4 regions of the Paenibacillus sp. Soil724D2 genome follow, and region 1 is predicted to be linked to each of the others. Evidence: riboswitches for the same ligand, from Rfam matches in the RefSeq annotation. Region 1 holds a riboswitch; each other region holds the start of a gene.
The links. Region 1 has a riboswitch for cyclic di-GMP ahead of ASG85_RS15985 (hypothetical protein). Riboswitches for the same ligand answer to the same signal wherever they lie in the genome.
Positions count from the first base shown of each region.

Region 1 (7,907 bases):
GGATCTAGCTGGAGATTCATTTCGTTCAGCAATTGCTGTGCCTGATCATTCAGTTTCCGATCATCGATGAACAGCTTAATTCCCTTCCTCGGCTCGCGCCCAATAAATATATTTTGGGCAATTGTCAAATCCGGCATTAAGTTCAGCTCTTGATGAATCATCGAGATGCCCAGCTGCTGAGCCGCTCTCGTATTGGGGATATTCACTTCCTTGCCTTTCAGGATAATTCTGCCTTCATCTTTCTGATATACACCTGTGGCAATTTTCATTAACGTAGACTTTCCGGCGCCGTTCTCGCCAACAAGCGCGTGCACTTCTCCGGCTGCCAACTCCAGACGACATTGATGGAGGGCATGCACACCAGGAAAATGCTTCTCAATTCCTTCCATCCGGACCAGTGCTTCACTCATGACCTCACCTCGTGTTTCGTTTTAACATTTCGTGCTTATGTGCTTATTCTATCTGCAATCTGCTGGAAAAAGAGTGGATAAATCTCTTCAAAAAAGTTGAAAATCTTATGATTTTACTGATGCCACTGCTCCAAGAGCAGAAGGATGTCCGGCAATAAGGTTGTCCGGATTAAATTTTCCTTTTGGACAATTTTGAAAACCATAAACGATAATAAAAAAAGGCTTGACTGATCCAAATAGAGTTGTATTTTGTGCAACATTATGCAAACAAATCCGCGTAATCGTTGCAATTGTTGCAAAAAATACAACAATTGCAGCTAAAAGTAGCTCTATTGGATGAAAAAAGGAAAAATTGTTGTACTCCATACAACATCTTTTCCTTGGCGAGAAAAACCAACAAAATTGTTGTACGTTGTACAACTTACCATCAAATAACTCGGGGAAAGACAGAACAACTACCTTATAATTCCTCTTCTCCACCAACTTGAACCCTGCAACCTGCAGTCAGTTTCCAGAGAAAAGAAATCAGAAACCAGAAGTCAGAAATCAGCAAACCGCAACCAGAAACCAGAAACCAAAAGCCGAAAACAAAAGCCGAAAACAAAAACTAAAGACTAAAACCAAAACTAAAGATTAATACCAAAACTAAAGACTAAAGACTAAAACCAAAAACTAAAGACTAAAATCAAAACCAGAAAATCAAATCAGTCACCGGATGAAAATTCGTTCATCCACAATTCCAATCAACAAAATCCATTAAAAAGGTTGAAAAGAAGTAAGCTCCACTCCCTATAAGCCAATTTCAAACAAAAAAAGCCCCTCACAAGGAGGGGATTCTAGATAAAACCAAGATTACTCGGCTTCTTTAACGTTTAATTTCTCTTTCAGCAGATTCAACTGCTCATCAACTTTAGCTTGTTTTGCAACATCAACAGGTGTGTAGCTGCCTACTGAACCTGCTGGTACGTAAGGCTTGCGAGCGATTTCTGCTTCAACTTCCAGTTGGATAATCTTCTCTTCCATACGTTGGAAGCCGCGGGATGCGTTGCCGCTCTCGATGACGCCATTGTAGGACACTTGTGCCATTTGTTTTTTGGCTTTAGCCAGTTGAGCGCGGGACACAAGCTCGTTGCGTTTATTACGCAGTTTGTAGAACTCGTCTTTCATTTCGTGCAGCTGCTGTGTTAGCTCATCAGCATGTGCTTTGGAAGCGGCATATAGATCTGTGTACTCAACAATTTTATCTTCGTGGTACAATTTTTCTTCAACGGCTTGGCGAGCGATAGCCTCTTGGCCATTTTTGATCGCTGCGGAAGCTTTTGCTTCGCGGTCAGCCACGAGACGAACAGACTCTTCCAGACGTTGCTTCAGCTTGCGCTCATTGGCGATTTGTCTAGCAACAGTAACTTCAGCTTGCGCGATTTCTTGCTCCATATCCCGTAAATATTGATTCAACATAACGATCGGATCCTCAATTTTATCCAATACCTCGTGAATTGATGCTTTTGTCATATCTTTCATTCTTGTAAATACTCCCATGGTTTACACGTCTCCTTTTTTAATATCAATTGGTTGTTGTTCGAAGCGAGCGACTTTGGCTCTCAGTTCTTCTACTTCTCTTTGCAGAGCTTTCTTTTCAATGTCTTTCATCATCTCGTCAATGTTGTTTACTTTCCCTGCGTCGTACGGAGCATTGTAGCCCGTTTGTTGTGGCGCATGGCTAGGGTGGTGCGGCTTGTGAGAGTTCCATGCCCCGCCATTATAGCCTTGACGGCCATATGAGCCAGCATAAGGATCAAATGGCGGCTGATCGTACCCAGGTTCCTTTGGAATAACAAGTGCAGCTACAAAGTAGATGAAAATGACTGTTCCTCCAGTGAAGATTGTGGTAATCACCACTAACAAACGTAATAGCGTTGCATCTACATTCATGGCCTCGGCGAGTCCACCGCATAGGCCAGTAACTTTCTTATCTCTTCGTGAGCGGTATAGTTTGCTCATGATTACTTGGCTCCCTCCTGCTGCAGTCTGTTTCTAAGAGCTTCCATTTCAGCATCTACTGCCGGGTTCCCCCCGCTATAGTAGCTTTCGCGCCCCATTCGTCTTACATCGCGGAGCGTTCTGGCATGCAGCTCCATATCGGATACGCGCTCTTCCAAGCGACCGAACATCCGTGGTGTCGCATCCTGCGTCACACTGCTTCTAGCATGCAGTCTTTGCTGCAACCGTGCGGACTCCATTCGCGCTAAGTAGTAGCTGCGTTTGTCTGCCACTTCCTTGTAATCCGCTTTAAGCTGCTGCAGCTCTTCATCTAAATCAAGGATGGACTGCTTTGCTTGGTCGTACAATTCATGATACTGCTCACTTTTCTCTTCGGCTTGCAGCTTTTCTTGAAGCACGATCCTTGCCATATGTTCTTCGCCGGCCTTCAGAGCCAACAGCGCCTGATGCTCGCGCTTCTCTTTGGTTTCCAGCGCCGTCAGATATTGCTGTCGGAGTGAAGCGGCGTGGCTTACACATTGTTGATACAGTCTCTCGGACTGTTGAAGCTGCTCACGCTGCGCTGCTAAGTACTGGTCAATCAAGCGGACCGGGTCTTCCGATCGCTCCAAATGTTCATTCAGTGTTGCTACGGTAATGTCTCTCATTCGCCTAAATAGGCTCATCTCTCATACCACCTTTTTCACTCTCTGTATTCGTTTCATTCCATTACACAGTTCTTCTTGTTAACATCGAAACTCCGTAACCTATCAACCCAATCGCCAGTAAAATGATGATCCAACCAGCTAACTTACCTATCAGGATGATAGCGCCAAGCCCTGCAATAATCCAACCGATTTTGCTGCCGTTCTGTATGCCTACATAACCAAGGCCAACCATTCCTATTGGAATCAAGTATCCCATCACCGAGCCAATAAATGGTCCCATGTGAACGCCTAGCTTATTTAACAGAATCAGTGCACCGAATGCGATTAGCAGAGCGGCTAAGCCTGTATTTCTTTTCATCGTTTCGTCACCGCCTTTCGTTGTTTGCTTTGTTGTTTGCTGTGCTCTTGTTCATGTCTTTATTTTAGGTAAAAACGAAGCTTTCCAAAACGGACTAACGACGGTATTTGTTCCTAGACCTTAGTCGGGGCGCATCTAAGACCTGTGTCAGGCAAAAACAGTGTTTATACGACAGACGTTTTGGTTAAATACTTAACGAACTCGGTCACCAACGCTTTTATCCTGGGAAAAGGAAGGTTTAACTTAGATGAAACAACGATTACAAACGTTAACTATACGCATCCTATTATCCGCTCTATTCCTTCTATTACTCCCTACTTATGCTTGGGAAGCAACGGCGATAGCGCCTGTTTCGAAATCGTTTAAGGCGGATATTCTTAGTAAAGAGCCATTGCCTATGGTAAAACTTTTTCGTACTGTTCCCAAAAAAACGTCCACGGCAAGTAACGCGCCTCTCTTTTCTTTTTCCGTGCTGAGCGATATACATGTGGGTGCAAAAGACGAAGATTCTCAAAAGCGCTTCCGTGCTGCTTTAGCCGATCACCGTCTTATTCGACCTGACAGCAAACTTATGGTACTGAATGGTGACCTTAGCAATGGCAACGAAGCCGATAATCGGAGTCTGGTCAGCGTTATGAGCGAACACCCTTTACCTCCCGTACATGCAACGATGGGAAATCATGAGTATTATGGAATGTGGCAGACGAAGAGTGGCGGTCAAGATACCAGCAGGCTGAATCCGAATTGGACAAGCCAAAAGGCCATTGACCTATTCCATCAGATGTTTAATTATGAAAAGCCCTACCATGAGCTCGTCATGGAGGACTATCACTTTCTATTTCTTGGGGGTGAGTTTTATCGCGATGTGGATCCTAACGTGAAAGAAGACGCTTATCTATCCACTGAACAGCTTACTTGGTTTCAAGATAAATTGAAGGAAGCTGCGGCTGCGGCGCCGGACAAGCCTATCTTCGTGTTCCTGCATCAACCGCTCGTTCATACCGTGGACGGCTCGGATCAAGAGCTCGGAGTTGTACAGCATGAAGAGCTTAGGGCGATTGTAAATGCGTATCCGAATCCGAATGTGGTGTTCTTCAGTGGACATACCCACTGGAATTTGGAGACTACAAAGCAGATTAAACAGCTGGAGTTCCTAGCAGTATCTAGCGCCTCTGTCCACGAAATATGGAATTCGAAAAATGAGCCTGAAGGCAGCGCGGCTAGCCAGAGTATTGTTGTGGACGTTTATACGGATCGTATTGTGATTCAGGGGCGTGAGCATTCGGAGAAGAGATGGATTGAGCCGCCATTTGTGAAGCGTTATGGGGCGGAATTGAAAAAACTACCGAGCGTTGCCGCTAGGTAGTTAATGATCATTTATAACTTCGTTCAACAAAGAAATTACAAAAATATTTAGAGCAGTTTTTGTAATCTAACAAAATCTTGCCGCATTTGCTGCGGGTCGCATGTATCGTACGGAAAGATAGTAATTGAAACAACTCATTTATGAAGCAAAAAAAGTTTTATCCGGAAAACCGTCTCCCTCTGCATAACATCTTGCAATAGCAGAAGCAGCCTTCATGAACATATGGTCTTTGGTTGTACCTGGGACTCTCTCTAGCTGCCGAAATTCCTCATGAACTAGATTAAATTCAATTTCACCCAAACTTTCTTCTGTTGGACCAAATTTGTATATGACCTTTTCGGCATCGTCGAATACTTTAATCAGCATAAGATATGTTGCCATTTTGAGACCCTCCTTTCTTTTTTGGCAATAAAAAAACAAGCCCCTAAAGAGTATCCCGGCTATCATCCCATGACATGTGATTCATGGCTTAGACCCGTGGCTTTGCGTCTCCACCTTTCGATGGATTTGCCTTTGTTCATTATTGCTTGATATTAGGTGTGTTTGAGTGATTATTTCTAGTTGTAAAGAACTATCTATTTCCATGGTATTCCATAAAATAATGAAATTCAACATTTTTCTACAAAAAAGAGGTAATCCGTACACAAAGTGTGTGATTTCATACAAAAAAGTTTAAGTAGAACAATGTTCTTGGCGTTACGCCCTTCTCCATTCATACCATACCATCGTACTGATATCCATCCTCCAAATAAGAAACGACCGTCCCAACTAGGGTACGGTCGCCAAATTCGCCTGCTACATTTAATTAATAAATTTTAAAACCTTCAAAGATTGATACAGTATCTTAGCACTTTGTCCTCGATCCGCGAGTGTTGTAGGGGAGAAGGTTGAATCGGTAAGACCATTAACAATGCCTTCCTGTATACCAACTGCAACTGCCTCTCTTGCCCATGGTTGAATGCTCAATTGATCTCCAAATTTGTTAATAGCCGCGTTCTTTTCCGTTTCCGTTAATTGTTTGGTGTATCCGCCTGCTTGCAGCATACTGTGAACCATTTTCATCATTTCCTGACGGGTAATCGGTTGGTTTGGTTTAAAGGTACCATCCTCATATCCACTTACTAAACCAGCCTCAACAGCAGCATACACGGGCGCAGCATACCATGCGTTTGTTTGTACATCATTAAATTTTGCAGGCAATCCACTCTTTGGCTGAATGCCAAGCCCTCTTATGAGTAAGGCAGCAAATTCAGCACGTGTAACTGGACTATCATATCCAAAAGAACCGTTATCATAACCAGAAACAATGAATTTAGATGCCAGGGTTTCAATTGCTTCCTTGGCAAAATGAGACGAAGGTACATCTTCAAAAGTTTTTACATTCTTCACTAAGGAATAAATGGAATTACCCTTACGTATCATATTTGCTTGCAGTGTTCCATCTTCACTAACCGTGAAAAACGTTGGAACTGGATAGTAAGTATTTGTAATGGGATCAAATACCACACCAGCCAAATTCTTGATAGCAGTAATGTTCGTCAGCCCAGGAACCAATAGGGAATGCTGAATGTAAGAGTTTACTGTGGTTATCTCGGTTTGTTTATCCCCAGACACCGCTTGTATTGTAAAATCAATTGGTTTTAATACTTGCTCTACAGAGGATTTTTGAAGCAGGATACCAAAAGACTTTTCTAACTCGGCATCAATTTTGCTTAAAGATACTGTGATTTTTGTAGTATCTATAGCTAGACCTTGTTGTTGAACTGCTTGTTTGATCGAATCCGCACTAAACTTTACTTCCCCTATTGAAGATTGAACGTGAATCATGGTTTCGGCATTCAAGGAGGCTGCTTGTGTGATTGCAGATGCACTTAACTCCGTTTGAGCAAAGTCCCCTTGTCCTTGAATCTCTATAACAACCGTTTTAATCAAAGAATCCACTTGACTCAGTAATTGCTTAGCAATGATTTCAGCCAATTGTTTATTTGTAAATGTAAGCTTGACTACAATTTGTCCCTTATCGTTAGTACTTATCTCCACTTTTGGTACAGTTGAATCTGGTACCGTTCCTGAACCTGAACCTGAACCTGAATCTGATCCTGAACCTGGATTTGGATTTGGATTTGGATCTGGAACATGAATTGGATCTGTTCCCTGATCTGGAGTCCCTATAGTCTCAATACTCTCCAATACCGATAGATTTTTGCTTTCTCCGGATGTATTCACAGCTGCTATTGCGATTTTGACAGCACCAGAAGGTAGTACAGTTCCATTAGGAATCGTAATTCGATATGAACTTCCTGTTGTTTTTTTAACTATAGCTAAATTTCCCACTTTTTCATTATTAGCGTTCAAGAAAAACACTTTATATCCAGTCAGTTGCGACTGATCAATAGCAGCTTTCCATGAAAGAGCGCCTCCCACTTTGCCAGTATCCGTTTCCGTGCTTGTAAAGGATATTGCACCGGGAGCCGGGAGATAAACAGAATTGGCTACTGTTACAGGCACAGCAGAGATATTATCCCAAACATTAATTAAACTGATCATATTCAGTTCCTGCTGCAAATGATTGAGAGCTACAACTCCAATATTTACAGCATTACTGGGCACGGTTTGGATATTGTAAACACCATACGTAACTGTTCCAGCATTTACCTTGGTGATCGCATTACCAACGGCCTGTAAATTTGCATCTAGAAAATAAACTGCGTAGCCTGTAATTCCTGTTTCATCGCCTGGCGACCACTGAAGGGAGCCAGTATATAATCCAGAGGACGTATTAGCCTCAGTGAACGATAGCTTTCCAGTCAAGAAATTCGGTGAATCATAAATAGGTGATGCCGTATATTTGACGCTTTCCGCATAAGCATTTTTAGAGAAAACACCCATTTGCTTGGCATTAGCAGGTATGGCTGTGCTGGCCACAGAGATTGTATTGGCACCGCCTTTTGCTAGTTCGCCTATCATACCTAGCTTATTGCCTTGAGCATCCAAATAATAAGCAGTATAGCTTGTAATATAGGATTGATCATCCGGTACTGCCCATTTCAAGCTGCCCTGTATTTGCCCGGATGTGTAGTTCGTGTCAGTAAAGCTTGAGCTTTTGGGAACTTCCCTAGGGATCT
Region 1 covers NZ_LMRY01000015.1:9,973-17,879, reverse strand. The annotation lists gene ASG85_RS16020 (sugar ABC transporter ATP-binding protein) at 1-410, opposite strand, end outside; gene ASG85_RS16015 (hypothetical protein) at 516-776, opposite strand; gene ASG85_RS16010 (PspA/IM30 family protein) at 1,263-1,949, opposite strand; gene ASG85_RS16005 (PspC domain-containing protein) at 1,953-2,411, opposite strand; gene ASG85_RS16000 (PspA/IM30 family protein) at 2,414-3,076, opposite strand; gene ASG85_RS15995 (LiaF transmembrane domain-containing protein) at 3,120-3,416, opposite strand; gene ASG85_RS15990 (metallophosphoesterase family protein) at 3,664-4,782, shown strand; gene ASG85_RS15985 (hypothetical protein) at 4,921-5,163, opposite strand; cyclic di-GMP riboswitch class I at 5,210-5,304, opposite strand; gene ASG85_RS15980 (S-layer homology domain-containing protein) at 5,584-7,907, opposite strand, start outside.

Region 2 (7,907 bases), on a different contig from region 1:
AATTTGCAATTTTAAAAATATAGGAAACCTAATCATTAATTTTCCCAATCAAAATGATGAGAATGCGCCGTGGTTAATGATATTAGGAGAAAATAGCACAGGTAAGACATCCATTCTCAAAGCTATTGCTTTAACATTAATGGGGAGTATTAATAGAGCTAGGCTAGGTCTAGATGCAAAGAAATATTTGAAAAAGGGCACTAAACGTGGATTTGTAAAACTTTATTTGAACAATCGTAAAGCCCCAATTGAACTATTTTTTGACGAAACTTCAAGCTTATTTAAAGGTAACATTGAGGAACCTCCTGTGCTTCTTCTAGGTTATGGTTCTACTAGATTATTTACAGAGGAAGACGAAGATATTTCATATAGCGGAGACCTTGCCCGGTGTGAGAACTTGTTTAATCCTAGAGTTCCACTAATAAACTCAGAGAAGTTTCTGTTAAGTTTGAAAAATGAAAGATTTAAAGATGCAGTTGCTGCTATAAAAAGGTTATTTACATTAACAGATACATATCGAATTTATAAGAGAAAAAAAAGTAACCAAGAGGCTATTTATACTACGATGTTTGGATCGGGAGTACCACTTAATGAGATGAGTGACGGTTATAGAACAATCACCGCATTAGCATGCGACATAATGATGATTCTACAAAAAATTTGGAAAGATAGTACGTATGCTCAGGGAATAGTATTGATTGATGAGATAGACTCGCATTTGCATCCAAGGTGGAAAATGCAAATCGTACAGCGTCTAAGATCAGTTTTCCCTCGACTCCAATTTATCGTGACAAGCCATGAGCCACTTACTTTAAGAGGTTTAAAAGAAGATGAGATAATGGTGCTTAGACGAAACATAAAAGGGAATATTTATTCACTCGCTGATCTGCCGTACCCTGAAGGTTTGAGGGTTGACCAATTACTAACTTCAGATTACTTTGGTCTGAACAATACCATTGACCCTGAAATCGAAATAGTCTTCAACAGATATTATCAACTCCTATCAAAAGATCATTTGAGTGAGAATGAGAAAACTGAACTTGAGGGAAATAGAGAGCTATTAAATAATTTGAAACTTTTAGGCGAGAATCAACGTGAGCAACTAGTGTTCGAAGCAATAGATAAATTTATATCTAAGAACAAAGAAATTATCAAAGAAGGTGAAGCAGAGAATCTAAAACAAGAAACATTATCTCGAATCGTTCAAATTTGGGAAGAAATTTGATAAGTTGGTGGACAAAATGATTTTTATTGATAAATCAAGAATTAATGCTCCGAAGTGTTTGACTAAACCGAACTCAATAGGAGTTAAAGAACGCGAAGATTTTATAAGATTCTATTCAGATGAAAATAATCATCAGAAAACGTATAAAGACTATAAAGCCTATCAGCATGAAGAAATTAAAGACGCTTTTAATAAATTGTTTCATAAGAAGTGTGCGTATTGCGAGAGTAATTATGCTAAAGTTCAGCCTGTGGATGTAGAACATTACAGGCCTAAAGGTGGCGTTGTTATTGATGGTATTTTAGTGAAACCAGGCTATTATTGGCTAGCTTCAGACTGGGAAAATCTCCTGCCATCTTGTATCGATTGTAATAGACATAGAACGCACAAGGTTGATGACGACGATGAAGAGTTTCTGTTGGGTAAAGCTAACCTCTTTCCAATTGCAAATGAATCAGCTAGAGCAAAGAAAGTTGGATATGAACCATATGAAATTAGGTTATTACTAAATCCATGTATTGATTCACCAGAAGAGCACTTGACGTTCCTTGAGGATGGTATTATTTTAGGTAAAAGCTTCATGGGAATGGTTTCAATTGAAACATATGGGCTGAGAAGAAAAGATTTAACTGATGCAAGGGAAGCACATGCAAAGAATATAAATAAAGCAATTTCCGATGTTAAATTTGGGTTATCTTTTATGGATAAACTTATTAATACTCCTGGGGCAGAAGCGCTAGTAAACATTTATGAAGAGAAGCTTAAGATTGATTTAAATGCATTAAAAAGCTTTTTGGATGAAAAGCAAGAATATGTAGCACTAGCAAGGCAAATGATTGATCCATTTATTGAGGCCTATCGAGCCAGGTTAAGAACTCCAATTAATTCAGTTTCGTGACTGTTATAAAAACACTAATTCCCTAGAATATGTTCATCTACTGGTATGAAATCAGGGATTAGGACCGATATTTACAAGGAAGCGACTCTAGAAGGGTAATCAGTGAGCAAGTTAACTGGTGGGACATGCAAAATTGAAATCGATGCACGAAGCGGATTGTAACTGCCTCTATGAAATTCTCATTTTTGACTCGCATGCGATATAATACGAGATCCTGCCAATGACTATAGAGTTTGCGATGCAGAATCGTGAAATCGGAAAAGATGCCGCGTTGAAATGGATTGAAAAAATAAGAAAGTCTGGCATGGATACTTTGCCTATTCGCCATTATATTTATTCATTGGATTTATACTCGCTGCTTTATATGACCCAAACTATTGTTAATTCGAGGAAATTGAAGATGTTATTATGAGATCTAAAATGATTATGAATTATTAATAAAATTGAATATTAACTAAATCTTTAGAGGAGAACTCAATGAAAGAATGGCTTATTAGACTTGAAGAAACAATAGAACGTATTTCTGAAAATGCAAGATCTGCTATACATGAAAAATTAACTAGAATAATAAGTGAATACATTTTTGTTTTTGGGAAATTGATAACTAAAATAATTAATGTACTTATCACGATTCTTATTACGGTCGGACGTATGTTACTTAATGGATTTGTACTATTTCTAGGTGTAATTATAGGTATCATATTTATTATTGTATCGAGTAGCGATAGATTTAATGCAGAAAATATAATAACATACATATTTCTGTTAATAATATCATTTTGCTTCCTTGGTCTGAAACAAGAGAGAATTAATAAATCAGTCGCTCTATCTTCAATAGTAAATTTTTTCTGCGTGCCTTTTGTTGCTACCTTTTTTTTAGTATATTTTATCGATACTAGTTCAGTAGCTGGTAAATGGTTCTTTATTATAGCTATAATTTTATCATTTTTTATATTTTCCTTACCATTTGTTATTCGTGTAAAAAAAGATAAAACAATACTGAATACATATAAGGTTGCGCTCGATTTTAATGAATCAATTTTTTGGATAGTTCTTACTTTATTAACTATGGATTATTTGAAAATAATTAATTTGTTTCCTGTTGACTCATCTAATGGGAAAGATATAGTTGAAAAGTTAAAAGTTGCACTATTCCCTTTTTTAATGCAACCAAGATTACTCAAAGCATATATTAATTATAAATTATTAAAACTTTAGCCCGCTTAATAATTTGATAACTCAATTTTCAGAACTAAGTTCTCCGAACAAACTATGATATAGCAAGGAAGACCATAAATCCATTTTACTGATGCTGTTTCGATGATAATAGAGACCAAGAATTCAGTAATTTTTACCTTACAGGGTATATGTAAGAACAAGCTTTTCTCTAACATATGTCAGTCAAGTTATCGAATTAGGAGTTGTTTGATTGAGAAGTATTTGAATCATATTAATGGTAGCCAAATGTTTACCGTAGGGTATGTGTCCCAGGCCCATTCTTGATTCCGTTGCAAAGGGATTTTACCAGTGTGCTGATTTCGGGGAATAAATAGTGGTTTGGCATCTGAATAGTTTTTTCGTGCAGCGAGGTACTCTTCAATGCCTCGCTGGGCACATCACTGGAAATCCCTCACCTTATTTGTCTTCTTCTCCCGTATACAAATCAGCGCCCCGATAGTTCATCTTTTTCAACGACATCACTTCCCCTTAAGTTCAGCATGTCACTATTCCGTAGTCTTGAATTAATGCCAACAGTGAATAAATAATAGACCCGTAGGTTTGCTGCATTTAAAAAGGTCTTCACTGAATTGATTTTTTTGTCACGAATCGCTATACGAACGCCACTTATGGAAGCCCTTCCACATTATCAATAATAAATTCAGCATTTCAGAAGAAAGTTTATGAAGGAAATTATTGATAGATTTTAGCTCCAATTATACAAAATGCAATTATGTATGATTACTTCAAAATTTCATTTGCTATTGCGTATGTAAATGCTATTACTAGGTACAAGAAGCACAGCATTCAAGCTTCTTAAGGTGTGTAAATCATTGGTAGCATATCTTCAGTTTCGTTCGTCAAAACTCCGCCTCCCACTTGGGGAACCATGCCGAAAGTTGTAATATTTAGTTGACTGGTTAAGTCTTTAGACCTATACTGTAAATAACTAGGAGCTTCTAATAACTACTAGACAATAGCAAGCTTATTGAAAAGTAAGGACGCAAAGCTTCGGGCCTAAGGATGAGCTACTCTATGGTGGCCGAGTTGCCTAAAGTGGTGTGTCCAAATTAACTCATCACACTTGCGTGTGATGTTTTTTTCGAATTTCAAGAATAAACCGAAAATTATTAATTTTCAATCTTAAAGGAGGCTGGAAGTACAATGGAATTTACCAGTCTAGACTATGAACTGGAATCGATGGTTTCTAAGATTAATTTGGATAAACATCCCATTCTCAAAGAAAATTATTCAATTCGATATTCATATGTCGTATTTATCTATATTGCTTTGAAATCAAGTAAAAGAAACAATGAGCAGATTTTAGATATTATGAATTCTTATAAGACTGCTTTTCATATCACAGAACATGACTTTGATAAGTTTATGGACCTTAGTTCTAATAACGAAACTGATTTACTACAAAAGGGAATTAGACTCATAGGTTACGATAAGAACTGGTTACTTAAATGGAAATTTATTGAGGCCAATTACTGCATACTTTTGCTGGCTGAACTATTATTTCTGAATCTCTCTAATTTTGAACAGTTTTACCATAATAAAATAATACAACTTTATTCTGACTTGTTCGAAATTGCACCTTCAACAACTGTTCAAATCAGGCTGATATTACTAAAGATTCTAGCACATGAAAATGTGAATAGTTTGTTGGAAAATAAAAAGTTATCTTGCTTGTCCTATTTCTATCATATTATACAAGAACATCGAAACTTTGATCTGATCAAACAACCGAGAGTATTAATTATCGCTACAATGAGCTCTGGGAAATCGACCGTATTAAATGCTCTTATCGGTAAACAGATGTTTCCATCTGAAAATAAAGCATGCACATCCAAAATAGTTGAGTTTACCAATAACCCTGTGTTAAGGAAAGAGGTTGGTGTTGCTTCCGGGACCTTATTAGATAGTCGAAGGGATGTAACTTATTCCGATGTTACTGATTGGAACCATAATCCCGATGTGAGTAGGATTCAGTTAGAAGGCAGAGTACATTCGTATTCTGAGCTCAAGGGACATAAGATATCGTTTATGGATACGCCTGGCACTAATAATTCGAGGGATAGGGAGCACGGTGAAATTACGTATAATATATTACAAACAGCAGACATTGATATGATTTTATATGTATTAAACGTAACTAACCTTGCATCTGAGGATGATAGCATTCTATTGAAAAATGTTTTAAAAGTAGCGCTAGATAAGAATATTATCTTTTTGCTGAACAAGGTGGATCAACTGGATTTGGATGCTGATGACGACATGTTTGACTCTTTGAATATTGCAATCAAATACATCACCGATCATGGCGTTAAATCTCCAACTGTAATTCCAATCTCAGCTTATGCAGCAAGCTTGTTTACTTATGCACTGGAAGGAAGAGAGCTTACAAGAAAAGAAACAAGAGATCTTCTCTCCTTTTATAGTTTATTTCAAATTCCTGAATATGATATGAATGTTATCGCAAGAAATCTTAATAGCTCTTTATCCATCTCTGAAGTTAAAATTCAAAGCCACATCGATGTCCAAGTCGGTAATATTGTGCTTAGCTCACAATCCTTACAAAAAGCTCTGAATAAAACTGGTATTGGCTTGTTGGAGCGCTTTTTATTACAGTTAACCAGTTGAGAAATCAAATTACGGAAGGTGACATAAATGACAGAAGTATTTTTAAGATATAATCCCTATAAAGTGGAAACAAAGATTTTATTTGATGGGGAAAACATCAGCCAAGACAGCAGGCTGGTCAAATTTTATAATGAACGGTTACAGGTTTGGTTGGACCAATTGATTGATATCTTAATTGGCGAGCTTAACGAAACGGAATTTAAAATTGTATTTCAGGGTACATTACCGGACTTCGACGATATAAGAGAAGCTTGTATGAAATATAATCAGAAACGACTTGCCGCTATCCAACTTGATCATATTCCGGCAGAAGGAAGACAAGATAAAATAAGTGAATTAACCGAGCTAGTGGGAGATATGCAGAGAGGTCCGTTTGATGAACTACGCAGCGAGGTCATAAGGAAAAATTTTGACAAAGCGCTTAGTACAGATTTTGAAATTGCTGTAATTGCGACGATGAGTTCAGGAAAATCAACATTAATCAACTCCTTATTGGGAAAAGAGTTTATGCCATCCAAGCAAGCTGCATGTACGGCGACCATTGCTAGTATTAAAAATGTGCCTGGACGGGAAGAGTTCATCGGACGCTGCTATGATAAGGATGGTAAAGAAAATGAGCCGCTGCAGCCTCTTGATAGTGAGCGGATGAAGCACTTCAATGATAATGAAGAAGTGTCCCATATCGAAATTGAAGGATCAATCCCTTACATATCATCGAAGAGAATGAATTTAATTCTTGTAGATACACCAGGACCTAACAATTCTAGAAACAGCGCACATAAGGATCATACGTATCGCGTTATCAAAAATGAAACTAAACCATTGGTTCTATATGTTTTGAATTCAACTCAGCTAAGTACCGATGACGATAATAACTTGTTAACTATTGTTGCCGAGCAAATGAAGAGCGGTGGAAAGCAGTCGAAGGACAGGTTTATTTTTGCAGTTAATAAAATTGATCTTTTCGATCCAGAGAGGGAAACCATTGAAGATACATTAAATGACGTTAAACAATATCTTCAAGATAAGGGAATTGAGAATCCTAATATATTTCCTGTTTCTGCTGAGAGTGCCAAAGTCATCCGGATGCATCAGAACGGTATAAATCTTACACGGAAACAGCAGCAAATTTTGAATTCACATGACTTTTTTATCGATGAGCCCCAAATGCACTTGGTTAAGTATGCTCCGTTAAGCAACACCAAGAAGCAAAAGTTGATAGATGACATTCATAGAGCCAAGAGAGAACAGGATACCTATAGTGAGGCACTGATACACTCCGGTATTCCGTCCATAGAAGAAGCTATCAATGAATACCTGGATAAGTATGCAGTGACATCGAAAATTACGGCGGCCGTTAGTTCGTTTAAAGATGTTGTTGAAGGGAAGCGTCTGGAGCAAAATCTTCAAACTGAAATGGCTACAAACGAGCAGTTGCGTAACAATATTAATCGACAAATGAACCGTATTCAAGAGGAAATAGCTAAAGGACAAAAGGCTGCTGTTTTTAAAGAAAGAATTAATCGCAAAAAATATGAGATTCATCCTGTGATTCGTCGTGTTGAAGGGAAAGTTGAAACAAAGATTGATAATTTTACAGCTCACTTTATTAATGAAGGTAGTATTGAAGAGAATAGAGCGAAACAAATTATAGATAGGCTGCTAGAAGATATTTCTTCTCTGCAGAGTGATATTAAAACCGATCTGGAATTAATCATTTTAGCTACCATGCAAAATGATGCCGAACAGCTGCTTGAGGAGTATAGGAGTTATGTAAAAGATTTAATTGAAGTTAGTGGAGACGCTATTCAAGCAGACGAGTTCCAAATTTTCGAAGCATATATCCCGCAGGTGGACTCACTGATGGAAGATCTCAAGTATTCCAAGTCTGTAGCTGACGGAGAAACATGGGTTAGCACT
Region 2 covers NZ_LMRY01000005.1:50,412-58,318, reverse strand. The annotation lists gene ASG85_RS07010 (AAA family ATPase) at 1-1,225, shown strand, start outside; gene ASG85_RS07005 (hypothetical protein) at 1,242-2,123, shown strand; gene ASG85_RS07000 (hypothetical protein) at 2,344-2,535, shown strand; gene ASG85_RS06995 (hypothetical protein) at 2,601-3,341, shown strand; cyclic di-GMP riboswitch class I at 4,310-4,396, shown strand; gene ASG85_RS06990 (dynamin family protein) at 4,506-5,987, shown strand; gene ASG85_RS06985 (dynamin family protein) at 6,015-7,907, shown strand, end outside.
Region 2: it holds a riboswitch for cyclic di-GMP, as region 1 does, so the genes downstream of both, ASG85_RS06990 (dynamin family protein) here and ASG85_RS15985 (hypothetical protein) in region 1, are expected to answer to the same signal.

Region 3 (7,907 bases), on a different contig from region 1:
CATTTCTTGATAACGGAAAGGGAGCCTTGCAGAACATCGTGAGCAATAAAGCCCCAATCGCTTCATCTCCGGGCCTCCTCAAAGTTTTCAATAGAAAACTATTATAGTTTTAATAAGAGTTTTGTTATTGCAAACTCTTATTTAGACTATTACCAAGAGGAGAAGATGGAAACGGCTTGTGTCTTTTGATTTATTTTTATTTTTCCAACTTATTTTAGCGATTCAAATATTTGGTTTGTTTTTGTTTTTCTTTTTGTGAAATGACTTTATCTTGTAGAACATCGACTTATCCTTCAATTTCAAAAATAGCTCAAGCATTGGAGCGAAATTAACCTCAATTATCCAAACATTCCCTTCTTTATCGAATGCCATATCAATCCCCATCGTCCGCACCCAAGGATAATAAGGACCCAATTTCTTAGCGGCTTGCAAGGCAACTTTATCGAGCTGTGAGAGGAGATCAGAAGCCCGCATCTTTTTGAGCGCCGAGTTTTTGAGAGCATGTTCCACCGATACGACCTTGCCGCTGCTCATGCGAATATTCGTTACGATAAAGCCCTTTCCGGCCACTTTGGCCAGTTTACCGGTCACTTCCCAAGGTGAGTTTAGGCGTCGCTGTACCATCACTCTGAGATCAAAGGGCCGGTCATTCACCGTAGCAAGCGGAATTCGCTGCTGAATAATGTTGTTTTTGCTCGCTTTCTTTTTGATATAAGCGTTTAATTGGGTATGGTTTGTAAAATTTTTCTTCGTAGCGCCATCCTGTACCTCATATGTGGAAGAATCCATCTTTTTGATCCGAATGACACCATTGCCCCCATAGCTCCCAGTTGGTTTAATGATGACCTGACTGTATTTTTTTATCATGCGCCAGAAAGAGCTTTTTCGCAGCCATGCTGTTTCTGGAAGATTCACACGAAGTTCAGACGATTTCTGCAGCAGCTTATATTTGGTCCATTTACTTGTGTTTAGTTTAGTCATTAGATTTCGCTTCTTGCTTGAGAATAACAAGATCATGTTCTTCAACCCTGAGCAGTTGATTGCGTTCATCAACGAAGACCACTTGAGGTTTGAGGTTGTTAATTTCGGCTTCATTCATGAGTCCCATACTTAGAATAATAACGAGGTCGCCAGGAGCAAAAAGGTGGGCAGGGGGACCATTCAAACCGATCTTGCCGCAGCCTTCCGGCGCAGGTATCGCGTAAGTTTTCCACCGGGTGGCGTTTCGCAGACTTGTGACTTGAACCAGTTCATAGGGTAAAATATTCGCTTTACGCATTAATAAACTGTCTATGGTAATGCTTCCCACGTAATCCAAATCGGCTTCCGTTACCGTCGCACGATGGATCTTCCCTTTACACATTAGTCGCAGCATATGCAGTAGCTCCTTTAACATCACATTGGGTATTCATCACAAAGTATGACTAAGGTCGATCTCCTGGTGTAGGCTATAGCCTATTTCCAAAGAAAAATGGGTAAATGCCACGCTGAATTAGGGCTATGATATACTAATTAAACGGATATATGTAAAACTTGGGTAGATGGGAGTGAAAAGTTCTGCAGCCTATTCTGGTTATTGATCGGGCAAACGCGGAGAAGGGTTAAAGGGGATATATTGGAGAATAGCTGCTGCAATTGCTGTAACGGAAATGTTGGCAATGTCACTCATGCTGGGTTTACATATTATCAAGCCAACGAGCCAATTCATTATCCCGATAAGAGCGGCAATGACGTTGAAATAAAAGGCAGGTATTTCCCGGGGAACCGCACAAAACGACAAGTTAAGAGCATAGCAAGAAGCGTCCGATTAAGTTTACTCGGACGCTTCTTCGTATGAATGATCGGTTCAATGGAAATAAAAACGGAGTCTCAGCTCTGATTCAGCCAATTAATTTAATGCCGCTAATCAATACCAGACTTGCAATAATCATGCGCAAAACATTGGTCGGTGCCTTAGCAGAGAGCATGCTGCCGATAACGACGCCGGGAACGGAACCGATGAGTAGGTTGAGGACGAGCGTATAATTCACATTCCCCATACTGGCATGCAGAATGCCTGCTGCCGTTGCAAGGAAGAAAGCGTGAGCAATGTCAGTTCCGACGAGCTGAGCCGGGTTCATACGGAAAAAGTAAAGCATTGCAATAGCGTACAAGGAGCCGGATCCAATGGACGTAAGCCCGACAACAAAACCCAGTACAGCCCCAATTGTAATGGTTAGTCCTCGTTTCTCCTCCAAAGATTGGAGCTGCCAGCGATTTTCTTTGATTTTGTGGCCGAAGAAAACTTTAAACAAAGTAGCAAACGCCACCAGAATCAAGACATAACCAAGAGCATGCTTAATAATGATCTCCTGATTATGAAAGAACGAATTGAATAATTTTAAAAAAATAATAGCTGCAATTACACCTGGAATACTACCCATGGCCAACATTTTAACCAGCTTGAAATCAATCGTTTTCTGCCGCCAATGCTGAATCGTGCCAAAAAGCTTTGTAATCGAATTATAAAGAAGGTCTGTTCCCACGGCAATTGAAGGATTTATTCCAATCAGGATCAAAATGGGGGTGAGCAGCGAAGCTCCGCCTACACCAGTCAATCCGACCATAAAACCAACAAATACGCCCATAAATAAAACTGTTAAAGTCATGTTGTCATGTCCCCAATCCAATTACCCACTAACCATATTGGATTAATTTTATTATATAGAAAAGCATTATGTAAAGGAAAACTTTTAACTCTTTTTGATTTGACTTCATAATGCTCTGAACATGCTATTCATTCATTCTGGAATCAGTTACAATATGTGGATGTGAAAAAAAGTAGTATTTAGGAGGTGACATCCATTAGAAATCGAACTACGGTTATGGTGAGTATCGTTTTGGCGGTATTAGTGTCGTCTATCGATACCACGATTGCGAATACCACAATGCCGATTATTGTGAAAGAAATTGGTGGCAATGACCTGTACGCATGGGCATTTACCTCCTATATGGTCCTGTCTACTGTATTAGCTCCATTAGCTGGCAGATTATCTGACCTATTTGGGCGGAAGCGGATCTATGCAGCAGGCATACTTCTGTTTCTTTTCGGATCTGTGCTTTGCGGTTTATCCCAGAGTATGCTGCAGCTGATTTTGTTCAGAGCGATTCAAGGAATTGGTGCAGGGGTGATGATGCCCTTTCCTGCCATTATTGCGGGAGATATTTATCCGGTGGAGCAGCGAGGTAAAGTACAAGCGTATTTCACAGGGATGTGGGGGTTATCTGCCATATTAGCACCTCTACTGGGTACGTTTTTCGTGACCTACCTGAGTTGGCGGTGGATTTTTTTCGTTAATATACCGGTATGTATCGTTGCGCTTCTTGCCTTGCAGCCATATAAGGAAGTGTATCAACCGAAGAAAGCCGTAGTCGATTATGGCGGAGCTATTTTGTTTGCCTGTGGCATTTCCTTATTGCTGCTTACTACAGCAGTTGAGCGTTATAGCTATATGTATGGCGCGCTAGGAGGCATATTTATGATTGCTTTCTTTTTATATGAGAGAAAACATCCTGCGCCAATCGTTCCGTTAAATCTGCTGCGCAATCGTCCAGTGGCCATTATGATTGCAAGCTCTTTTCTAAGCTGCGCGGCTCTCTTTGGGACTTCCAGCTTCATACCTCTCTTCCTGCAAAATCAAGGCTACTCGTTGTTTGTTAGCGGTATTGCACTTCTGAGCACATCCATTGGGTGGATGGCTGTTGCTGTTCCTGGTGGGAAATGGGTAATTCGCTATGGATATAAACGGCTTCTAGTCATAGGTAATATAATACTCGTCATTACAGCTGCCTTATTTTATTTCATACATGAGGGTACTCCATTCTGGTACACGTTTACCGCACTAACGACGCTTGGTCTTGCTTATGGGATAATCTTCACTATTACTACAATCGGTTCACAGCAGCTTGTAGCAGCGCACCAGAAGGGGATTTCTACCTCGTTGCAGCTCTTTGCACGGAATATTGGAACAGCGGTCAGCGTAACCATTATGGGTGCAATCCTTACGAAATCCAGCGTCTTTTATACAGGTATTCACGGTATGTTCGTGTTTGGACTTTTGGCAAGCTTACTTTCATTGGCCATGCCGTTTGCTATTCGTTCGGCGTCCGATCTGAAAAGCCAGAAGACGGAGTAACCTCCGCATTCTGGCTTTTTTTCATAAAGCATTTGGACTAGCATTTGTATCATGGAAAACATAACTCTTTTCAAATAGCTCAGCTGTAAGTGGAACTGAGAATAAGTATCCTTGTATATTTTCACAACCAAATCTTTCTAGAAGATTGAGCTGTTCATGAGTTTCTACACCTACGGCAATGACACTCATTTTTAAACTATGTGACATAGCCATAATAGCTTCAATGATTGAAGATTCCGAATTATAGGTAGAGATCTCATGAACGATCGATTTATCAATTTTCAACGTATCCACTGGAGAGTTATGTAAATAACTTAAAGAAGAATAACCAGTTCCGAAATGATCGATAGAGATTTTAACTCCCTCACGCTTTAAAGCATAAAGCTTTTCCATGCAGCTAAGGTCGTAATTCATCGAAATGCTTTCGGTCATTTCAAGTTCTAAATACTGTGCTTCCAGCTTATTTTGATGCAGAATCTCGAGAATCATTGTCACCAAATCTTCTTGATGAAACTGGACAGAGGATATATTCACTGCAATAGGAACAGGCTCCATGCCCGCAGCTTGCCATTTATTCATTTGTAAGCAGGCAGTTTGTAAAACCCATTTTCCGATTGCAATAATTTGTCCGGACTCTTCAGCAATAGGAATAAATTCCTTCGGAGAGACGCTTCCTAACGCATGGCTATCCCACCGTAGTAAAGCTTCTACCCCGATTATTTTGCCAGTAGGAATATGGAATTTGGGTTGGTACATGAGGTAGAGCTCATTATGTTCTATAGCTGACCGGAGGGATTGCTCACATGCACTTCTCCTCGAATAAATGACACTCATTTCCTGTTCATAAAAATGATAATGGTTTCCACCGAGGTCTTTGGCCAAATACATCGCTTGATCAGCATTTTTCAGTAGAACCTCCGGATCTTCTCCATCGATTGGATACAAAGAGATACCGATACTAGTGGAAACAAAAACATTTCGACCATCAATTTGGAAAGGAGCTTCCAGTTGTCGAATGATTTTCTCCGCTTGCACAGCTGCTGACTCCCGATTCCCGAATGGGTACAAAATCACAAATTCATCGCCACTTAGCCTGGAAACAATGCTTTGTGCAAACAAGCTTTCCGAGAGCAGTGCGGAGAACTTTTGCAGCACCAGATCTCCCAAGTGGTGGCCTAAGGTATCGTTAATGAGTTTAAACCGATTTACATCAAGGAAAAGTAGAGCTAAGCTTTGATTATGTTGTTTGGCTTTGTTTAACACATCATGGAAAAGCTGATTGAACTGGTTGCGATTCGGCAAGCCTGTCAGAAGATCAAAATAGGCTAGCTGTTGTATCATTTCCTCGGACTTCTTTTTTTCAGTCAGATCACGGAGATAAGCTGTATAAACATGCCTTCCTTTATACGGAGTGCTCGTAATCGTTATTTCCGCTGGAAACACGCTGCCATCCGATCGAAATGCTTTCAATTCGGTTCGCTTACCGATAATCGATTCATCTTTGGCTGTGAATAGCAGATTTAAGAAGGTTGTCTCCTGGCCATCTTTTTCAAAAAGAAAATCGATTAACGTTAGCCCTAGAGCTTCTTTGCGTTCGTAACCCAAAATGGCTTCTGCTGCAGGATTAAACGCAATGATCCTCCCACTTGAATTAAACATCATGATACAATCGATAGCAGACTCTAATAGCGAAGCTTGGAGTGCTTTTTTGTTATTAAAGGATAAGTAAAGAGCAGTTATTGAAATAATGAACGTTAGCAGCATGAGGTAAATTGGATAATTATCTGTTAGCGTATGGTGCATGAATCAACCTCATTTCGTATAAATAAAAAAGCCCATCCCGAATGAAAGGATGAACTCCTTGACTCGGTAACCTGTCGTCCATAGCAATCCCAATTAGGGATGCCTTAGGTCATGGCTTTGCGTCGCATTGTTTCCAATGGTTTGCTTTTTACGATTCTATTTATGTAGTTCATAAGGCACTAGTCAGTGATGTGTAAAGCTTAAATACCAGTTAATACGCCCTATTATAATTAGTTAAAAATGACGTGTCTATAGCGGTATTTGCATATAATTAGCGAACGATGTCGAATTCAACTAAGAATAATTTATAATGCTAATTTCTTGATTTTTTATAGTTCTAAAGATGGATAGGTGAGGTTCAATGTATAAATCAAGCCATGTTCGAGGCATTATTTTTGATATGGATAATACACTGCTGAGGTCTAAGATTAATTTCCAAATGATGAAAAAGCAAGTGGCGGACTACCTTATTGATCATGATTTATTGCCAGTTGGTTTTCCGATTCAAGAGCATACCACTTCAACCATGATTGAGTATGTGAAAGCGAACGGGATGTCTGAAGAGTCCTATACAGAAGTGATGCATATGGTCGTTCAACATGAACTAATCGGCATGGAAGGCGCAGGACTGGAATCCCATGTTTCCGAGCTCCTGAAAGCTTTAATGACGGGATATGTCCTGGTTATTGTGACAAATAATTCATACAAGGCAGCGGTACAAGCGCTGGAAACAACGGGAATTCATCCATACTTTGATTTGATCATCGGAAGAGAACAAATGGAAGCGATGAAACCATCTCCATCTGGATACTTAGCCGCTAAGCAGCATTTTCCACACATTCTTGAGAGCGAATGGATATCAATCGGAGATTCGTGGATAGATGGCAGAGCGTCCGTAGATGCAGGAGTTCCCTTTATCAGCTACGGGCTGAGCGGACATCTGATGAAGGAGAAGGGAATCTCCCCTGTAGCTCATATTGACAGCTTGCTTAAGTTGTTAGATTATGTGTAGATAACAATACGAAAGTAGTGAATAAAGATGTTAGTAAATGTGAAATCCCGACTAAATGAAAATGATATACAAGAACTGCTGAGTTACAGCGTTTTCCCCGATCCTGAGGCGTTGCAACCTGTCATTGATCGTTATGAAAATGATGCTAATCTATGGTTGTTTGGATATGAATCCGAAGGTATCATGGTGGGCATTATCGGCTTTGAACTCAGTGATAATCAGGAGATGACGATCACTCATCTTGCCGTTGAACCGGAGAGCAGAGGGGTAGGCTTTGGACGAGGGATTATCCTAGAAATTATTGAAGATATGCACCCCGTTCGAATCGTGGCAGAAACGGATGAAGAGTCAGTCCAATTTTATCGGAATATTGGGTTTGTCATTCGCAGCCTCGGAGAGAAATATCCGGGTGTAGAGCGTTTTCTATGTACATATGAGGTAGAAGAAGCGGAAGAGGATTAAGAGATCGCAGAGACTGTTAAAGAAACGGAACTACGATTCGTAATTTTTGGAAAAAGACGTTAGAAATTGAAATCGCGGAGCGTTGTTCCTCAAAGTATATTTATCTCTTTCAAAAAAGGATCTGAGTCGTCGACTCAGATCCTTTTTTTTCTATCTATATGGAATTAAATGTTTTTGGGTTAGGGGGAGGTAAAGTTAAATCCATCCTGATGTTTTGTTTTCTAATTTGTAGGAGAAGACATTCGATTCATTCGTCTAATCATGCTCAATATTGAGGTCTTAAACCGGGATCAATCGTCAATTATGCTGGGTTGAGGTTGTTGGATGAATGAATTCAAACACGCGGTTGAATGGTGTTGTTTAAAAGAGTCAATTTCATAATAAAGTCCGATTTTTCCAAGTATGGATTCGGGAGAAATGCAGTTGAATAAGAGCCTTTAGAGACTGCTATTTCT
Region 3 covers NZ_LMRY01000056.1:51-7,957, reverse strand. The annotation lists gene ASG85_RS30390 (threonine synthase) at 1-66, opposite strand, end outside; gene ASG85_RS30385 (YheC/YheD family protein) at 223-981, opposite strand; gene panD (aspartate 1-decarboxylase) at 974-1,375, opposite strand; gene ASG85_RS30375 (sulfite exporter TauE/SafE family protein) at 1,881-2,648, opposite strand; gene ASG85_RS30370 (MFS transporter) at 2,844-4,175, shown strand; gene ASG85_RS30365 (putative bifunctional diguanylate cyclase/phosphodiesterase) at 4,197-5,978, opposite strand; cyclic di-GMP riboswitch class I at 6,041-6,134, opposite strand; gene ASG85_RS30360 (HAD family hydrolase) at 6,340-6,990, shown strand; gene ASG85_RS30355 (GNAT family N-acetyltransferase) at 7,030-7,452, shown strand.
Region 3: it holds a riboswitch for cyclic di-GMP, as region 1 does, so the genes downstream of both, ASG85_RS30365 (putative bifunctional diguanylate cyclase/phosphodiesterase) here and ASG85_RS15985 (hypothetical protein) in region 1, are expected to answer to the same signal.

Region 4 (7,907 bases), on a different contig from region 1:
CGGCAATAAGAAGATTGGGATTTTTGTATATTTCCCTGGCAATAATCGCCTTTTGTTGATTACCACCTGACAAGGAACGCGCTTTATTGTAGATACTTGGCGTTCTAACGTCGAACTGCTTAATCAACGCTTCCGCATGGCGATCGATAGCTTCATAATTCAAGAAACCAGCTTTGTTATACGCAGGATGAAAATACGTTTCAAGCACCATGTTCTCGCTCATAGTAAAATCGAGTACGAGTCCATGCTTGTGCCGGTCCTCAGGAATATGCGACAATCCAGCCTCGGAGATTTCTCTCGGTGTATAGTTTGTAATATCGCTTCCCATCAGCAGCACACGACCGCTATCAATAGAACGCAGCCCGGTTAACGCCTCGATTAATTCACTCTGTCCATTGCCATCAACACCGGCGATGCCCAGAATTTCTCCGGCTTTCACCTCAAAATTAAGCCCCTTCAAAGCAGGCAAACCCTGCTGGTTTCGCGCGACTAGTTCTTGAACCTGGAGAACGGGTTCTCCAAGCTTCACATCCTGCTTGTTCACTTTGAAGGAAACATCGCGACCGACCATCTTCTCCGCCAGAATTTGCGGATTGGTCTTCGCGATTTCTAAAGAATCAATGACCTTGCCCCGACGAATGATCGTCACGGTATCGGCAATCTCCATAATTTCTTTCAGCTTATGTGTAATGAGAATGATGGATTTGCCCTCTTTGACAAGATTGCGCATAATGACCATCAATTCACTAATCTCTTGCGGCGTTAGTACAGCTGTAGGTTCATCAAAAATAAGAATATCGGCGCCGCGATACAGCGTTTTCAATATTTCCACACGCTGCTGCATGCCGACGGAGATATCTTCTATTCTCGCTTTTGGATCCACTCGCAAACCATATTGTTCCGATAACTTACGTACTTTGTCTTGCGCTGTTTTGTAATCGATTTTCGACCCTTTTTTGGGCTCCATGCCCAAAATAATGTTTTCTGTCACGGTAAATGGCTGAACCAGCTTGAAATGCTGATGCACCATACCAATGCCAAGCTCGATAGCACGATTCGGGCTATCAATAAACACTTCCTTGCCTTGCACTTTAATGTTACCTTCATCCGGCTGATAAAGTCCGAACACAATGTTCATTAGTGTTGATTTACCCGCGCCATTTTCGCCAAGCAAGGCATGAATTTCACCCTTCATCAGCTTTAAACTAATGGCATCATTCGCCACTATTCCTGGAAACCGCTTCGTAATGTTGCTAAGCTCAACAACAGGGACTACTTCACTCATCAGATCACCCTAAGGATCAATTTTTTTAATTACCTCTAAAACTAAAGAACAAGGCTAGTTATTATAACTAGCCTTGTTTGAACAGAAGCAAACCTATCGTTCGTAACCGCAACGCCTTTTATACCTAAATTAAGGTTTTTCAGGAACTTTGATTTCGCCGCTAATAATTTTTGCTTTGAACTCATCCACTTTTTTCAAGATTTCCGCGGATACATTTTTCTTGGAAGTTTCAGGAAGGCCTACGCCATCGTCTTTCAGACCGAGTGTAACCACTTTACCACCTTGAAATTTGTTGTCGATGATGTCTTTGGAAACACGAATAACTGCTGTGTCAACACGTTTCAACATGGAAGTCAGTGTAACTTCATCGCCGAACTCAAGGGATTGGTCTTTATCTACGCCGATAACCCAAACCTTTTTACCGTTTTTCGCGCGGTCTTTCGCCTCGTTGAATACACCATTACCTGTGGAACCAGCTGCGTGGAAAATTACATCAGCGCCATCGTTGTAGATCGTTGCTGCTGCTGCTTTACCAAGGTCTGGCTTGTCAAAAGCGCCTGTATAGTTAATTTGAATTTTAGCATTTGGATTAACCGCTTTAACGCCAGCTACGAAACCAGCTTCAAAACGTTTGATAACCGGGATGTCGATACCGCCAACGAAGCCGATTTTGTTTGATTTTGTTGTTAGACCTGCAACTACCCCAACAAGGTAAGAACCTTCTTGCTCAGAGAATGTTACGGATTCTACGTTTGGAGCTTCAACGACATTATCAATGATCGCTAATTTAGCATTTGGGTTTTGAGTTGCTACTGTTTTTAGCGCATCGCCCATCAAGAAGCCGATACCCCAAGTTAGGTTGTAGCCGTCTTTAACGAATTGGTTTAAGTTAGGCGTGTAATCTGCATCGCCTTTACTTTCAAGGTTTTTCACTTTAACGCCTGTTTGTTTCTCAAGCGCCTTCAAGCCTTCCCATGCGCTTTGGTTAAAAGATTTATCATTGACGCCACCAATATCGGTAACCATTCCGATTTTGAAGTCTTTACCGCTGTTGTTGCTTGGTGCCGCAGAAGCTGTTGCAGCTGCAGAAGTAGCTGGAGTTGCTGAAGCCGCCGGTTTCGTTTCTTCTTTTTTGGCACAGCCGGAAAGAGCTAATGCAGAAACCGTTACAGCCATAAGAGCTGTTGAAAGCATTTTCTTCATGATTATTACCCCCATAGGATCAATTAATTTAAAACCACGAAATCTCACATTGTAGGTTGACCAAAATTAGTTAAATTATGTAAGACTGGCTATAAGCATGAGTGTATCATTTTGAAACCCAAGATAAAAGCGATACACCAGCAAATTAACATAATTCGTTATGTCATACAAGTTGACATGGTCTTTTTGTAAGCCCCTACAATATAGGTTCCAAGCCCCAATTATTTATTATACTACCACTGGTTAATAAAATCTAGATTACCCTTTGTTAATTTTATCGTTCATAAGTCTCATGAATTGTTCGGGTCCTAACGGGCTGCTGAACAGCATTCCTTGCACTTCCGTACACTGCAAAAGTCTCAAGTGCTCCAGTTGTTCTTCTGTTTCGACACCCTTTGCAATTAAATTTAAACCTAGACGGTGAGCCATGCGAATTATGGCAGCAGCCAGCAGCTGATTCTCATCGTCGTCTACCAAATCCCGAATCAATGTGCTATCTAATTTTACGCTATCGAGCGGCATACCTTCGAGCCCGCTTCGTGTAAAAAGACCTGTACACAGGTCATCCATCACGATACGCACTCCGAATTTCTTCAGGATAATCAATTTCTCGCTAGCCTCTTGTACATTGGAAGATGTGATACTTTCCGTAAGGTCCAGCTCCACCAACATGGGATTGATACCTGTTTCTTTCAAAACAACGGCAATTTCTTCAATAAAATGCTCATCTTTAAACTGTGAAGCCGTTACTGCTAAAGTCATTCTCAGCGGTGTGTAGCCCTCGTCCTGCCAGATTCTCATCTGTCTGCACGCCGTTCGTACAGCCCATTTTCCGATAGGTATCATGAAACCCATTTCCTCGGCCGCTTTCTTCCAATCCATACTAGTTGCGAGGAGGTTGTCTCCCCTGCTCCAATGAATGATCGCTTCCATTCCGATTAATTTTCGGTTTGTTATTTCATATTGAGGCTGATATAGGATTTCAAATTGATTGTTGTCTATGGCCAATCGGAGCTCTTTCTCCATGTGAGCTTTGCTCTTCACCATGGCATCGATGTCAGAGGCATAGAATTGGAACTGGTTATGCCCCCGATTCTTGGCCGCATACATCGCTTCATCTGCATACGCCATGAGCTGCTCAGGCAGCTTACCGTCTAACGGATACAACGCTATCCCTATACTAGCCGTTATGGTTACTGGCATTCCATCTAGGATAAAAGGCTCTTCCAGAGCCATTTGAATTCGGGAAGCTACAACTCTTGCATCTTCAGGCTTCGCAAAAGATTCTAGTAATATAGTAAACTCGTCGCCACCTTGGCGGTACACCGTATCCGATCCACGCAGGCAGCCCAGCAAACGTTCTGCTGCAAGGCGAATTAAACGATCACCGTAGGCATGACCTAATGAATCGTTGACATCCTTGAATCGGTCCATGTCCAAGAACATAACAGCCGCCAGTTGTTCATTACGCTGCGCATGCAGGAGCGCCCGCTCCAATCGGTCATTAAACAATCGGCGATTGGGTAATCCCGTTAATGTATCATGATAGGCCAGAAAGGCTAGTTGTTTACTCTTTTCTTCCTGCTCTCTACTAGTAAGAAGCAGTTGCCCTACACTCTTCGCAAAAAATAGACAGATTAGTGCTTGAACAAGCACACTAATGTAAACGTAAGGCGAAAAGGAGAAAGAAGAAGCAGCAAGTAGATTAATGGTCAACAAAAAGAAGCCCAGCACGCCCAAATAGACCAACGTTTGCGCTTTCATATGCTGTATCCACTTAGAAAGTATGCCTCTCATTCTTGAACCTCCTTATTTGATGAAAAAAAGGCTATTCCGAATCGGAATAGCCGTAGGTGTACCTGTCTAGGTAAACTGCAACCTGTCGGCAGCCCAGCCATCATTGTTGCGAGGGCAACCTTAGATCTGCAGCTTTGCGTCCTTACCTTTCGATAAGTTTGCCTTTTACGATATTAAGGGAATAAATGGGACTAATTAACTATATCATATTCATTCCACATTTGGCTATTTTTCCTCAAATAAGCAAGTTAAATAGCTTGGGGTCCTTATTTATTTCTATATAGCCATAATCCTTCTGAGATAGGCGCTCAATAAGACCTTCATAATCATCTTTATTTTTGAGCTCAATGCCGACCAGCGCTGGAGCGTCGTCCCTATTATTTTTTTTCGTATACTCAAATCTTGTAATATCGTCTGTGGGTCCTAAGACTTCTTCCAGAAATTCGCGCAAGGCCCCAGCACGCTGCGGGAAATTAAGGATAAAGTAGTGCTTCAAGCCTTCATACACGAGCGATCTTTCTTTAATCTGCTGCATACGGTCAATGTCATTGTTGCCGCCGCTGATGATACAAACCACATTCTTACCGCGAATCTGCTCCCGATAGGCATCGAGGGCTGAAACTGGGAGCGCGCCGGCCGGCTCAATGACAATCGCGTTATTGTTGTAAAGCTCCAGAATGGTTGTACATTCCTTGCCAGAAGGAACAATGACGATATCCTCAAGCTTTTCTTTACAAATGTCAAAAGTAAGCTCGCCCACTTGCTTCACGGCTGCTCCGTCTACGAACTTATCAATCGTGGGTAAGGTCACGACCTTCCCCTGCTTCAGCGCTTCCGTCATGCTTGCCGCGCCCTCCGGTTCAACACCGATGATACGTGTTCGTGGAGAAACACTATCCACATAGGTTGCAACTCCCGCTGCCAGGCCGCCTCCGCCAATCGTTGCGAAGATATAGTCAGGAGATTCGGGCATTTGATTCATAATCTCGAGACCAACTGTGCCTTGCCCAGCAATCGTGCGGACATCATCGAAAGGGTGTATGAACACTTTATTCTCTTGAGCACAGTAGGCTTTGGCATGGTTAGAGGAGTCATCGAATGAATCACCTGTGAGAATAACTTCAACAAAAGATCCGCCAAATAGCTTAACTTGGGAAATCTTTTGTCTCGGCGTTGTTGTCGGCATGAAGATTTTGCCTTCAATACCGAGTTGCTTACAGGAATAAGCCACTCCCTGCGCATGATTGCCAGCGCTCGCACACACGACACCTGCTTCGCGTTCCTCCGGTGTTAAGCTTTGAATCACATTATACGCTCCACGAATTTTGAAAGAACGGACAATTTGCATATCTTCACGTTTAAGATAAACGTTGCATTCATACAAGTTAGAGAGCAGCTCATTGCGTTGCAACGGCGAAGGTTCGATCACCCTGCTGAGCACATGATTGGCCCTAATAATATCTTCCAAACCTACTTTACTGGTAACAACCATTTTCTCTTACTTCCTTTCTCCGCATTGTGCTATTAAAGTTTTAAAGATTATTGTAGCACAACTCTGTCCGCCTGTACGAAAATAATATTGGCAGCGTTTTTTCCTGTGTTTCACTTCGTGCCCAGCAGGGTATTACATAGCAATACAACTTCAAAGGAGTGGTTCAAATGTCGACTCATCGCGATATCGATATCGAAGAACGCCATGTGGAGAAAAAATCGGATTCCAGTCTAGTTGCTTCTACTTTCATCAAATATGCCGCTTACGTCGTCATCATCTTCGGCGTCCTGTATTTCCTAGTTCGATATGTATTCCCAATGTTCTAGAGCTAGGACGCAATGTCCTTATCAGAGAAGGCAAGATAACATCTGTAGCCCGCTCAACCACAAGAAGCCTCAAACCCACTCATAAGTGGATTTAGAGGCTTCTTTTATTGGTTATGAGAGGAGTTAACTAACTCCCCTCAACAGCTTATTTAGTAATAGTAACGAGGCTGCTCCTGAAGCTCAGACCGTCTTTGCAAGAAGCGGTAAAAGGCGCTGGCCGCCTGTGCTTTCGTCACTTCTTGCTGAGGTACGAATTGTCCATCGTCTAGTGACATAATGTTCAGCCCCACTACAATAGCTGCATCCCCAACATGCTTAAGCTTAGCAGCATCTGTGAAATTGCCATTGAAGATACCGTCGAACTTCGTCAGGCTCTTGTAGCCAAGCGCCTTCACGATCAGCTGTGCCATTTCTTCACGATTCATAGCTGCTTCTGGATTAAATTCAGCACCTACATCTAGTAAACCGCGATCAACCGCATTTTCAACATAGGCAAAATAAGGAGAAGATTTGCTCACATCGGCAAATGATGCCTTCCGTTCTGCCCCGTAATAAATACCACCGTTACCGCCATTCATGGCAATAACGAGCATTTTGACTAACTCACCGCGTTGAATGGTTTGGTCTGGATTCACTTTGCCATCCTTCACGTCCAGCGCTTGATAATCAAGCATAAGCTGAAGCTCATTTTTAGCCCAGTGATTGTCAATGTCGCTTACTGTCACTTTGTCCAAGGACATTACATCACCTGTTTCACTATTCCGCCATTGACCGGTTTGCGCATCCAAAAGGAAAGGTTCACGGTTGAACTTAGGAACGAGTGAATAGACAAGCTTTGCATCTAATTTCCCGTCTGTCTTCAGATCCATGGATTGCGGGACATCCCCAGCTGCCACCATCACTCTGTATTTCTCCAGGGGAATTCCACCGATGAACCCGCTGCCTTCGGCCACATAATTTAACTTGATGTCAAACTGCGCGAGCCAAAGATCCTTGGCTTTATCAATGGCCAGCACCTGCGGCTTTTGCTGTGGATAAGGCAGATTGCTGATGGAGTAGTGATAACCAACAATTTGGCCGGTCACACGATCGATACTTACCGTTACTTCTTCATTCCCGGCATTTACACCATCGATCACGCGTTTAAAACTAATATCCCAATTGCGCATATGCTTCAGCTGATCTTCGGAATAATTTTTAGCCGATTGTACTTGAAGCGACAACTGATCGGTATAAGCAGGAAGCTGCTTTTTCACAAAATCAACACCGGTTGTTATCGCATCTTCCAAAGCAATTTTACCTTCTATCTCTTTATCGGCGTCAGGTCCGTAAGGGATGTAGCTGTTGAAATTTGTAATCTCTCCTGTCTTGCTGTTCACGCTAGCCCATGCGCCTTTACCGACGATTTTAACTTTGGAATCCTTCTCAGACGCCTCATTCCAACTTAAATTCCAATTTGAGATGGTTTCCCCTGTTTCAGGGTTGGTCGATTCATTATAGGATGCTTCTTGGATTTTGTAGTCGGAGGACAGGTTGAAAACCGTTGTCACCTTCTTAATCGCCTCTTCCTTAGTCAGGTCCAAGGTAGCAGGCGGCTTAGCAGCCAGTGGCTTGTCGGTTAAGGGCTTATTCCCCTCAGCATCTTCCATCCCTTTGACGGGGCTCCAGACCTCACCAGTTTCTGCATTCAAGGAAAAGCCGCCCAGCATGTAAGAAATAATCGGCAATTTCTTGCCTTTGGCACCGTATGGAATCTGGTAAAGCAAAGAAAGATTCGCCTTATCGCGGAACATTTGGGCAGCTT
Region 4 covers NZ_LMRY01000046.1:9,677-17,583, forward strand. The annotation lists gene ASG85_RS29875 (ABC transporter ATP-binding protein) at 1-1,285, opposite strand, end outside; gene ASG85_RS29880 (BMP family lipoprotein) at 1,415-2,488, opposite strand; gene ASG85_RS29885 (putative bifunctional diguanylate cyclase/phosphodiesterase) at 2,747-4,285, opposite strand; cyclic di-GMP riboswitch class I at 4,370-4,458, opposite strand; gene ilvA (threonine ammonia-lyase IlvA) at 4,521-5,777, opposite strand; gene ASG85_RS38785 (hypothetical protein) at 5,945-6,103, shown strand; gene ASG85_RS29895 (S-layer homology domain-containing protein) at 6,253-7,907, opposite strand, start outside.
Region 4: it holds a riboswitch for cyclic di-GMP, as region 1 does, so the genes downstream of both, ASG85_RS29885 (putative bifunctional diguanylate cyclase/phosphodiesterase) here and ASG85_RS15985 (hypothetical protein) in region 1, are expected to answer to the same signal.